DNA from 2 places in the Pseudomonas sp. ASL8 genome. Region 1 is predicted to be linked to the other one. Evidence: predicted binding sites of a transcription regulator. Region 1 holds the regulator's gene; the other holds the start of a gene.
What was found. Region 1 encodes LexA, which represses DNA repair genes until DNA is damaged. Its sites were predicted from a motif close to CTGTNTNNNNANACAG; they were not measured.
Positions count from the first base shown of each region.

Region 2: a site for LexA is predicted at 2,544-2,559, ahead of recN (DNA repair protein RecN). Genes of this name have one in related genera too.

Region 1 is NZ_CM155278.1:3,773,347-3,778,091, forward strand. Features, by position in the region: gene topA (type I DNA topoisomerase) at 1-811, shown strand, start outside; gene AC1MEA_RS17375 (DUF6586 family protein) at 952-1,473, shown strand; gene AC1MEA_RS17380 (hypothetical protein) at 1,543-1,776, shown strand; gene sulA (SOS-induced cell division inhibitor SulA) at 1,791-2,264, opposite strand; gene lexA (transcriptional repressor LexA) at 2,275-2,883, opposite strand; gene AC1MEA_RS17395 (TetR/AcrR family transcriptional regulator) at 3,148-3,855, shown strand; gene nagZ (beta-N-acetylhexosaminidase) at 4,068-4,745, shown strand, end outside.
Region 2 is NZ_CM155278.1:791,032-795,776, forward strand. Features, by position in the region: gene dnaK (molecular chaperone DnaK) at 1-1,641, opposite strand, end outside; gene grpE (nucleotide exchange factor GrpE) at 1,746-2,309, opposite strand; gene recN (DNA repair protein RecN) at 2,584-4,257, shown strand; gene fur (ferric iron uptake transcriptional regulator) at 4,386-4,745, opposite strand, start outside.

The DNA of each region.
Region 1 (4,745 bases):
CATCCCGTGCAAGCTCTGCGGTCGCCCGATGCAGATTCGTACGGCGTCGACCGGGGTGTTTCTCGGTTGCTCCGGGTACAGCCTGCCGCCTAAAGAACGCTGCAAGGCGACCGTCAACCTCACCCCCGGCGACGAAATTGCCGAGGATGATGAGGGTGAGTCCGAGTCACGCGTATTGCGTGGCAAGCACCGTTGCCATATTTGCAGCACGGCCATGGATGCGTACTTGCTGGACGAGAAGCACAAGCTGCACATCTGCGGCAATAACCCCGATTGCGTGGGTTATGAGATCGAAGAGGGCACCTACCGGATCAAGGGTTATGAAGGTCCGAGCCTGGAGTGCGACAAGTGTGGCTCCGAGATGCAGCTCAAGACCGGTCGTTTCGGCAAGTTCTTCGGTTGCACCAACCCTGACTGCAAGAACACCCGAAAGCTGCTGAAAAGCGGTGAAGCGGCGGGGCCGAAAATGGACCCGGTGAAGATGCCCGAACTCAAATGCGAGAAGGTCACCGACACGTATATTCTGCGTGATGGTGCCTCCGGGCTGTTTCTGGCGGCCAGTCAGTTCCCGAAAAACCGCGAGACCCGTGCTCCGCTGGTGATCGAGATTGTGCCGCACAAAGACGAAATCGATCCGAAGTACCACTTCCTCTGCGAAGCACCGAAGAAAGATCCAGACGGGCACCCTGCGGTGATTCGTTACAGCCGCAAAACCAAAGAGCAATATGTGCAGACCGAAGTGGAAGGCAAGCCGACAGGCTGGCGCGCGTTCTACGATGGCAAGGCCTGGAAGGTCGAAGACAAACGTTGATCCATTGCGCCTGACGTCACCCGTCAGGCGCCCATCGATTGTCTGATGCTGGCTCGCCCGGTGCGCCCAAAGCGCGTTGCGCGAGCCAGATTTGCTTTGAGTAGAGCCGTTCTTTTTTGTTTGTGATGGAGAGTGCCACCATGGCCCATGAACTCTATACCCGTACCAACCAGAAGATTTATTTTGCAGGGCTCGCTCTTGAGGCGCTGGGTAAGGCTCAGGAAAGCCGGGCGATGAATGCTATCGCGCTGGTTCAGGCTGAGCGTGAGTCCGTCCTGTTTCACCTGTATGGCGCGTTGCTCGGTTTGTGCCATGAGATCGCAGGGTTTTACCGTTTGCCCCAGGCCAATGCGCCGCGCGCAGAACTGCTGTTGACCAAAGAGGTGCTGGACGCTATCGCGATCCCGGAAATGGCCGAGCTGATCGAGCTCGCGCAGAACCGGGAAACCTGGCTGGCGCAGTTGCTGGCGGCCTACAACGCGCTGTTCCTGCCGCCGCGTGCGCCAAGGAAAGCCAAGGGTGACGTTACGCAGCCAATGATTATTGCTGTCAGCCTGGATGACGAGCCTGAGCCTGAGTTGGGCCGTGAGGAAATGGAAAGTTGGCGTCAGCAGCTCAAGAGCCTGACGATTCGTTTTCGCGAAGGGCTGAGCGAGTGCTGATTGATCGATGGGCTAGGGGCTGAGTCGACGGGCTGATACAATGCTGGCCTTTCGTGGAGAACAGATCCTATGCCAACGTCCTTTTTAGAAATTGTCGAGTTGCCCGACGGCCGCATCGAACTGCGCCGTGCTGAGGACGAGGGCTCCTTGGTTACCCTGGATTTTTCTGCTGATGCCAAAGCCTTTTTGCAAGGTCAGCACGTAGAAATCGCTAAAGCCATGCTGAGCGTCGGCGTTCAGATGGCTGGGCGCCTTGCGGAAGGCGACTTTGATAAACACGATGGCCCGCGCGTTCTTCATTGATCACGGGCTGATCTTCAGCCCAGCCGAATATTCAAACTCTGCGCATCACCCGTCCTGGCAGCGCTGATCAGCTGTTGGCGTGCCCCGGCATTGATCGGGTTGAGCCAGCTGACAACCGTGTGGCTGCGACCCAGCCGCAGAGCCTCGCAGGTCAATTGCAACGCGCTTTGTGTACCGCGTGGTTGCAATAGAAGAATCCGTTCACGATTAAGCCCCGCATCACGCAACCAGGTCTGAGTCAGACTCGCAGGTGGCGCGATCAATGTCAGCCAGCGTGCGTCCTGGTCCTGACTCAGCTCCCGCAAAATCGGCGCCAGAAGGTTCAGGCAGTTCCCGGCTGCGCCGCGCAATGACAGTTCACTAAAAGCGTCTGGCGCTGTGTTCCAGGGCGTTTCGACTACTTCTTTGAGGAGCGGGGCGATGGGCTGTGCCATGAATGCCTCGAACAGTGGTAGTTGTGCTTGCTGTGGTGTTTGGGGGAACTGCATAACGTCTCCTTTAGCGGCGAATGACGCCGACACTCAAGCCTTCGATCACCAATTCCTGATCTTTGAGGTTCACTTCAATAGGGGCGAAATCCGGGTTCTCGGCAAGTAGCCAAACCTTGCTGCCTTCACGCTTGAAGCGCTTAACCGTCACTTCATCACCAATTCGCGCCACGACGATCTGGCCATTGCGGGCTTCGCGGCAGGTATGGACGGCAATCAAGTCGCCATCGAGGATGCCGACGTCCTTCATGCTCATGCCATGCACGCGCAACAAATAGTCTGCGCTCGGATGGAAGAAAGACGGGTTGATGTTGCAGGACTCTTCGACATGTTGCTGCGCCAGAATCGGTGCCCCAGCGGCGACGCGACCGATGATTGGCAGGCTGCGTTCTTCGGACTTGGCTTCGAAGCCAGGAATACGAATACCCCGCGAGGCGCCCGGCGTCATTTCGATAGCGCCTTTGCGCGCCAGAGCCTTGAGGTGTTCTTCCGCCGCATTGGGCGACTTGAAGCCCAGTTCCTGAGCGATTTCCGCACGGGTCGGCGGGTAGCCGTTGTCTTCAAGGCAGCGTTTGATGAAACCCAGAATCTCAGCTTGGCGTGGCGTCAGTTTTATCATGATGATCGCTCTGTCTTTTTATACAGTGACTGGGATTATATACAGTGATTGCGTCTTGGCAATCGTCCTTTTTACTCAGGCCGCTGGACGGTGTGCAGGGGGCTGCTGGCAGGTGATCCGAGGCGATAAGTCACGCGGTGGCTACAGGCCCCGGGTTATATGATTAAATGCATGACTGGTCAGCCAGAAAACGAACGGGCAGACTTGACAAATAGCCCGGCTGAAACGTATGTTTCAAACAAGTGTTTGTCAGGCAGAAGAATCATGGCCCAGTCGGAAACAGTTGAACGTATCCTCGATGCTGCTGAGCAGTTGTTCGCGGAAAAAGGCTTTGCCGAAACATCGTTGCGGTTGATCACCAGCAAAGCCTCGGTCAACCTGGCCGCGGTGAATTATCACTTTGGTTCGAAGAAGGCCCTGATTCAGGCGGTTTTCTCGCGCTTCCTCGGTCCGTTCTGTATCAGCCTCGATCGAGAGCTGGAGCGCCGTCAGGCCAAGCCTGAACACAAGCCGACACTTGAAGAGCTGCTGGAAATCCTCGTCGAGCAAGCGTTGGTGGTGCAGCCGCGGAGCGGTAACGACCTGTCGATTTTCATGCGCTTGCTGGGCCTGGCGTTCAGTCAGAGCCAGGGGCACCTGCGTCGTTACTTGGAAGACATGTACGGCAAGGTGTTTCGCCGCTACATGTTACTGGTCAATGAAGCAGCCCCGAATATTCCACCGATCGAACTGTTCTGGCGCGTGCATTTCATGCTCGGCGCCGCAGCGTTCAGCATGTCCGGGATCAAAGCGTTGCGGGCGATTGCCGAGACTGATTTCGGGGTCAATACCTCCATTGAGCAGGTGATGCGTCTAATGGTGCCGTTCCTGGCAGCCGGCATGCGCGCCGAAACCGGCGTGACCGACGCGGCCATGGTCTCTGCACAACTCAAACCGCGCAGCAAAAGTACGGTCGCCGTCGCCAAGGTTTGACCGTTGATGGGTGGGCGTGGCAGCTTTCATCGGCTAAGCTAGCCGCCCATGCGTACCCTCGATTTATTCATGTCTCCCACGCCACTCCGTATTTGTCCAGCTCCGCCGATCGGCAGCGGTGTGTGCGTCTGGCTGTCTTCACTGCGCTTTGATGCCACGCCCGGATCGGGCGTCGGCTGCGTTGAGTTAAGGAATTGCATATGAGTTCTGGCCTGCAAGGCTCGTTGATGGTGGATGTCGCCGGTACTTGGCTGACCGCTGAGGACCGCCAGTTTTTGCGTCAGCCCGAAGTGGGTGGTCTGATCATTTTTGCCCGCAACATTGAGCATCCGCGCCAGGTTCGTGAACTCAGTGCCGCTGTCCGTGCGATACGACCTGAGTTGCTGTTGGCGGTGGATCAGGAGGGCGGGCGGGTACAGCGTCTGCGTCAGGGATTCGTCCGATTACCGGCGATGCGGGCGATTGCCGACAACCTGAATGCCGAATCGCTGGCTGAACATTGCGGATGGCTGATGGCCACTGAAGTGTTGGCGGTCGGGCTGGATTTGAGTTTCGCACCGGTCCTTGATCTGGATTATCAGCGCAGTGCCGTGGTCGGGAGCCGGGCTTTTGAGGGTGATCCCGAACGTGCGGCGTTGCTGGCGGGTGCCTTTATTCGTGGCATGAACGCCGCAGGCATGGCGGCAACCGGCAAACACTTTCCTGGCCATGGCTGGGCTGAAGCCGACTCTCATGTCGCGATTCCGACAGACGAGCGCAGCCTCGACGAAATCCGCGCCAAGGACCTTGTGCCGTTCGCTCGCCTAAGCAAGCAACTGGCAGCCGTGATGCCAGCCCACGTCATTTATCCGCAAGTCGATGCTCAGCCTGCCGGTTTCTCCCGGCGTTGG
Region 2 (4,745 bases), 2.7 Mb from region 1:
GCGTGTCGAGTGGACCAGCGCATCACCCTGGTTACGGGCAGAGGCCAGTTCTTCGAACTTGCGATCTTCTTCAGCGTTGACTTCAGCATCACGCACCATCTGCTGAATTTCTTCTTCAGACAGACCGGAGTTGGCCTTGATCACGATCGACTGCTTCTTGCCAGTCGCCTTGTCTTGAGCACCTACGTGAAGAATGCCGTTGGCATCGATGTCGAAGGTCACTTCGATTTGCGGGACGCCACGTGGAGCAGGTGGAATCTCGGCCAGGTCGAACTTGCCCAGCGACTTGTTTTGAGTCGCTTGCTTACGCTCGCCTTGCAGCACGTGAATGGTTACCGCGCCCTGGTTGTCATCGGCAGTCGAGAACACTTGCGATTTCTTGGTAGGAATCGTGGTGTTTTTCTCGATCAGCGCAGTCATCACGCCACCCATGGTTTCGATACCCAGGGTCAGCGGGCTAACGTCAAGCAGCAACACGTCTTTCACGTCGCCAGCCAGTACCGCACCCTGGATAGCAGCACCCATGGCAACAGCTTCGTCCGGGTTCACGTCTTTACGTGCTTCTTTACCGAAGAACTCAGTCACCAGCTTCTGTACCAGCGGCATACGCGTCTGACCGCCGACCAGAATCACGTCGTCGATTTTGCCTACGTCGATGCCCGAATCCTTGAGTGCAATACGGCAAGGTTCGATGGTGCGTTGAACCAGGTCTTCAACCAGCGATTCCAGCTTGGCGCGAGAGATTTTCACGTTCAAGTGCTTAGGACCGGTTGCGTCTGCAGTGATGTACGGCAGGTTAACGTCGGTCTGCAGGCTGGAGGACAGCTCGATCTTGGCTTTTTCAGCGGCTTCTTTCAGGCGCTGCATCGCCAGCGGGTCACCCTTGAGGTTCATGCCGCTTTCTTTCTTGAATTCGTCAACGAGGTAGTCGATCAGACGGATATCGAAGTCTTCACCACCCAGGAACGTATCGCCGTTGGTAGCCAGTACTTCGAACTGGTGCTCGCCATCGACTTCAGCGATTTCGATAACCGAAACGTCGAACGTACCGCCGCCCAAGTCGTAGACGATAACAGTGTGATCGCCCTTCGCTTTGTCCATACCGTAAGCCAGAGCGGCTGCGGTGGGTTCGTTGATGATGCGCTTGACGTCCAGACCCGCGATGCGACCGGCATCTTTGGTGGCTTGACGCTGGCTATCGTTGAAATAGGCCGGAACGGTGATGACCGCTTCAGTGACTGTTTCGCCCAGATAGTCTTCAGCAGTCTTCTTCATCTTCTTCAGGATTTCAGCCGAAATCTGAGGAGGAGACATTTTCTGACCGTTGACTTCGACCCATGCATCGCCGTTATCAGCCTTGACGATCTTGTAAGGGACCATCTGAATGTCTTTCTGCACAACTTCTTCGTCGAAGCGACGACCGATCAAACGCTTCACCGCATACAGGGTGTTGTGCGGATTGGTCACTGCCTGACGCTTGGCCGATTGGCCAACCAGAATTTCGCCATCGTTGGCGTACGCGATGATCGAAGGCGTGGTGCGAGTGCCTTCAGCGTTTTCAATAACTTTTACTTTGCCGTTTTCGAGAATAGAGACGCAGGAGTTGGTGGTCCCCAGGTCGATACCGATGATTCTGCCCATGTTAACTTTCTCCGGAAATTTTAAATTTGGATGCCGCAACTGCGTTCACACATTGCGGTAGCTCTTAAACGCATGACTTCTAAATGGGGGCCTGACGGCTGATTTCAAGCCTGCTCATCAATCGATGGTCTAACAGGCGAAACCGCCTTGCTGACCACAACCATCGCCGGACGCAACAGGCGACCGTGGAGCTGATAACCCTTCTGGAACACCTTGAGCACGCTGTTAGGCTCAACGTCGGCACTCTCTTGCATGGCCATCGCCTGATGATGCTCGGCGTTGAAGGGTTCGCCGTGTGGATCAATCGCTTCCAACTGATAACGCTTGAGGGTGTCCTGAAACATTTTCAGCGTCAGCTCGATCCCTTCACGCATCGGACGGATACTTTCGTCGTCCGGGTTGGACAATTCCAGGCCGCGCTCAAGGCTGTCGATGATCGGCAGCAAATCACCCGCAAATTTTTCCAGTGCGAATTTATGAGCCTTCTCGACATCCTGCTCGGCGCGACGGCGGACATTCTGCAGATCCGCAGCAACTCGCAGAGACTGATCCTGCGCAGCAGCCAATTGCTCTTCAAGCACTTGCACACGCGCTATCACGTCATCAACCGAAGCCGCACCAGCGGCCTGATCCTGAGTCTGCGTATCCAGATTCTGTTCGTCAGCCATAGATTTCTCCTTTCAATAACGTCCGCGAGCTCAACTCGCGCTTCTGTCCCGCTATATGGGGTCTTAATTTCCAGCTTCAAGTGCAACCAAAAGCACAATAACGTCCATTTTCATCAAGAACCCGCTTCGCCCTCAGCCCGGACCACACGCGACCAAATCACATAGCGGACTAAAAAAAGCCGTAATTCAAGCAAATCGAGCTAAGACAGGGCATTGTCAGCAGAAAGCAAAACACTGTATAAATAACCAGACAAATAGCTTGGGAGCCGCCTCTATGCTGGTGCACCTGTCAGTACATAACTACGCCATCGTCGAACATCTCGATCTCGAGCTGGACCGAGGCATGAGCGTGATCACTGGCGAAACCGGTGCCGGCAAATCAATCATGCTCGATGCTCTCGGCCTGACATTGGGTGATCGCGCCGACAGCGGTGTGGTCCGCCCCGGTGCCGACAAGGCCGATATTCTTGCCACGTTCGACCTGACCGATATCCCCGAGGCCCGCGCCTGGCTCGCAGAACGAGACCTGGACAATGAGGGGCCGTGCATCCTGCGCCGGGTTATCACCGCAGAGGGTCGTTCGCGGGCCTACATCAATGGTTCGCCCTGCCCTCAAGGTGACTTGAAAGCGCTCGGCGAATTCCTGATCGATATTCACAGTCAGCATGAACATCAGTCATTGCTCAAGACGGACACCCATCGCCGTCTGCTTGACGAATACGCGGGCGCTACCGACCTGGCGCGCCAAGTACATCTGGCGGCACAGCGCTGGCGCCAGACCCGGCAAGAACTGGAGCGCCTCGCCAATTCAGGCGATGAACAACGCTCGCGCCATCAATTGCTCAGCTATCAACTCGAAGAACTGGAAAGCCTCAGCCTTGGCGAAAACGAACTGGATCAGCTGGAGCAGGAACACAAAACCCTGACCAATGCCGAAAGCCTGCTGAGCATCTGCCGTCAGGTCGTTGAACAATGCAGCGAAAACGACTCGGGCAACGTCCTGAACGCACTGACCGCCAGCCTCAATCGTCTGTCTGGCATCAACAGCTCACCGACTGCCATGTGCGAAGCCGCCAGCCTGCTGTCCAGCGCGCAGATTCAGGTCGAAGAAGCGGTGGGCGAACTGAACCGCTTTCTCGATCACTTCGATGCCGACCCGGCGCGGCTGCAGCAACTTGAAGAACGTCTCGATGCGATCTACACCCTGGCCCGCAAACACCGCATTCAGCCCACCGACGTCGCCGCGCTCCAGCAAAAGCTGCTGGACGAAATCGAAACCTTGAATGCAAACGATGAAGCCATCGAGCGTCTGGAGAATGAATTGTCCTCCTATGCTCGACATTATCAGGACAAAGCTCGCGAATTGAGTGATCTACGTCAAGGTTCAGCGCCGACTCTGGCCAGTGCCGTGGAGCAGGAAATTCAACGTTTGGGCATGCCTGGTGGGCGGTTCAGCATCGAACTGCGGCCCAATACCAGCAAAGAATTACTGCCCAATGGTCTGGAGCAGGTCGAGTTATTGGTAAGCGCTAACCCTGGGCAACCGCTGAAGGCGCTGGCCAAGGTCGCGTCGGGTGGCGAGCTGTCGCGGATCAGCCTGGCGATTCAGGTCATTACCGCACAAACCTCGCGAGTGCCGACGCTGGTGTTCGACGAAGTCGATGTCGGGATTGGCGGGCCGACCGCAGAGATTGTCGGTCAGCTGTTGCGTCGTTTAGGCGAGCGCGGGCAAGTCATGACCGTCACGCATTTGCCGCAGGTCGCAGCGCAAGGCCACCAGCATCTGTTCGTACACAAGGTACGTGACAGCGACGCCACTCGCACCGCCGTGTCCAAGCTCAGCAAAACCGAACGCGTCGAGGAAGTTGCACGCATGCTCGGCGGCATTGATCTCACCAAAGAGTCATTGGCCCACGCGAAAAAAATGGTCCTCACCGCCAAGGTTTGATCACCCGAATAAAAACCGTGGAGCAAGGGGCGCATGGTGCCTGTCCGCGATAGCTGTATAAAAATCAGGTAACAGAAAGCACAAAGGCGACCCTGAGGTCGCCTTCGTTATTATGGCCGTCGGAAGGTTTACACCTTCTTCTTGCGCACGTAGAGCACCAAGTTGTGGTCCACCAACTCGTAACCGTGCTTCTCGACAATCGCCTTCTGAAGCTTCTCGATTTCTTCTTCGAAGAACTCGATCACCTCGCCGGATTCCACGTTGACCATATGGTCGTGGTGGCCGCCGTCGGCCAGCTCGAAGACTGCATGACCGCCGTCGAAATTGTGGCGAACCACCAGCCCGGCGGCTTCAAACTGAGTCAGTACACGGTAAACCGTAGCCAGCCCCACGTCCTCGTTCGCTTCCATGAGTGCTTTGTAAACATCCTCAGCACTCATGTGACGCTGCTCAGCAGAATCGAGCATCTGTAGAATTTTGACCCGTGG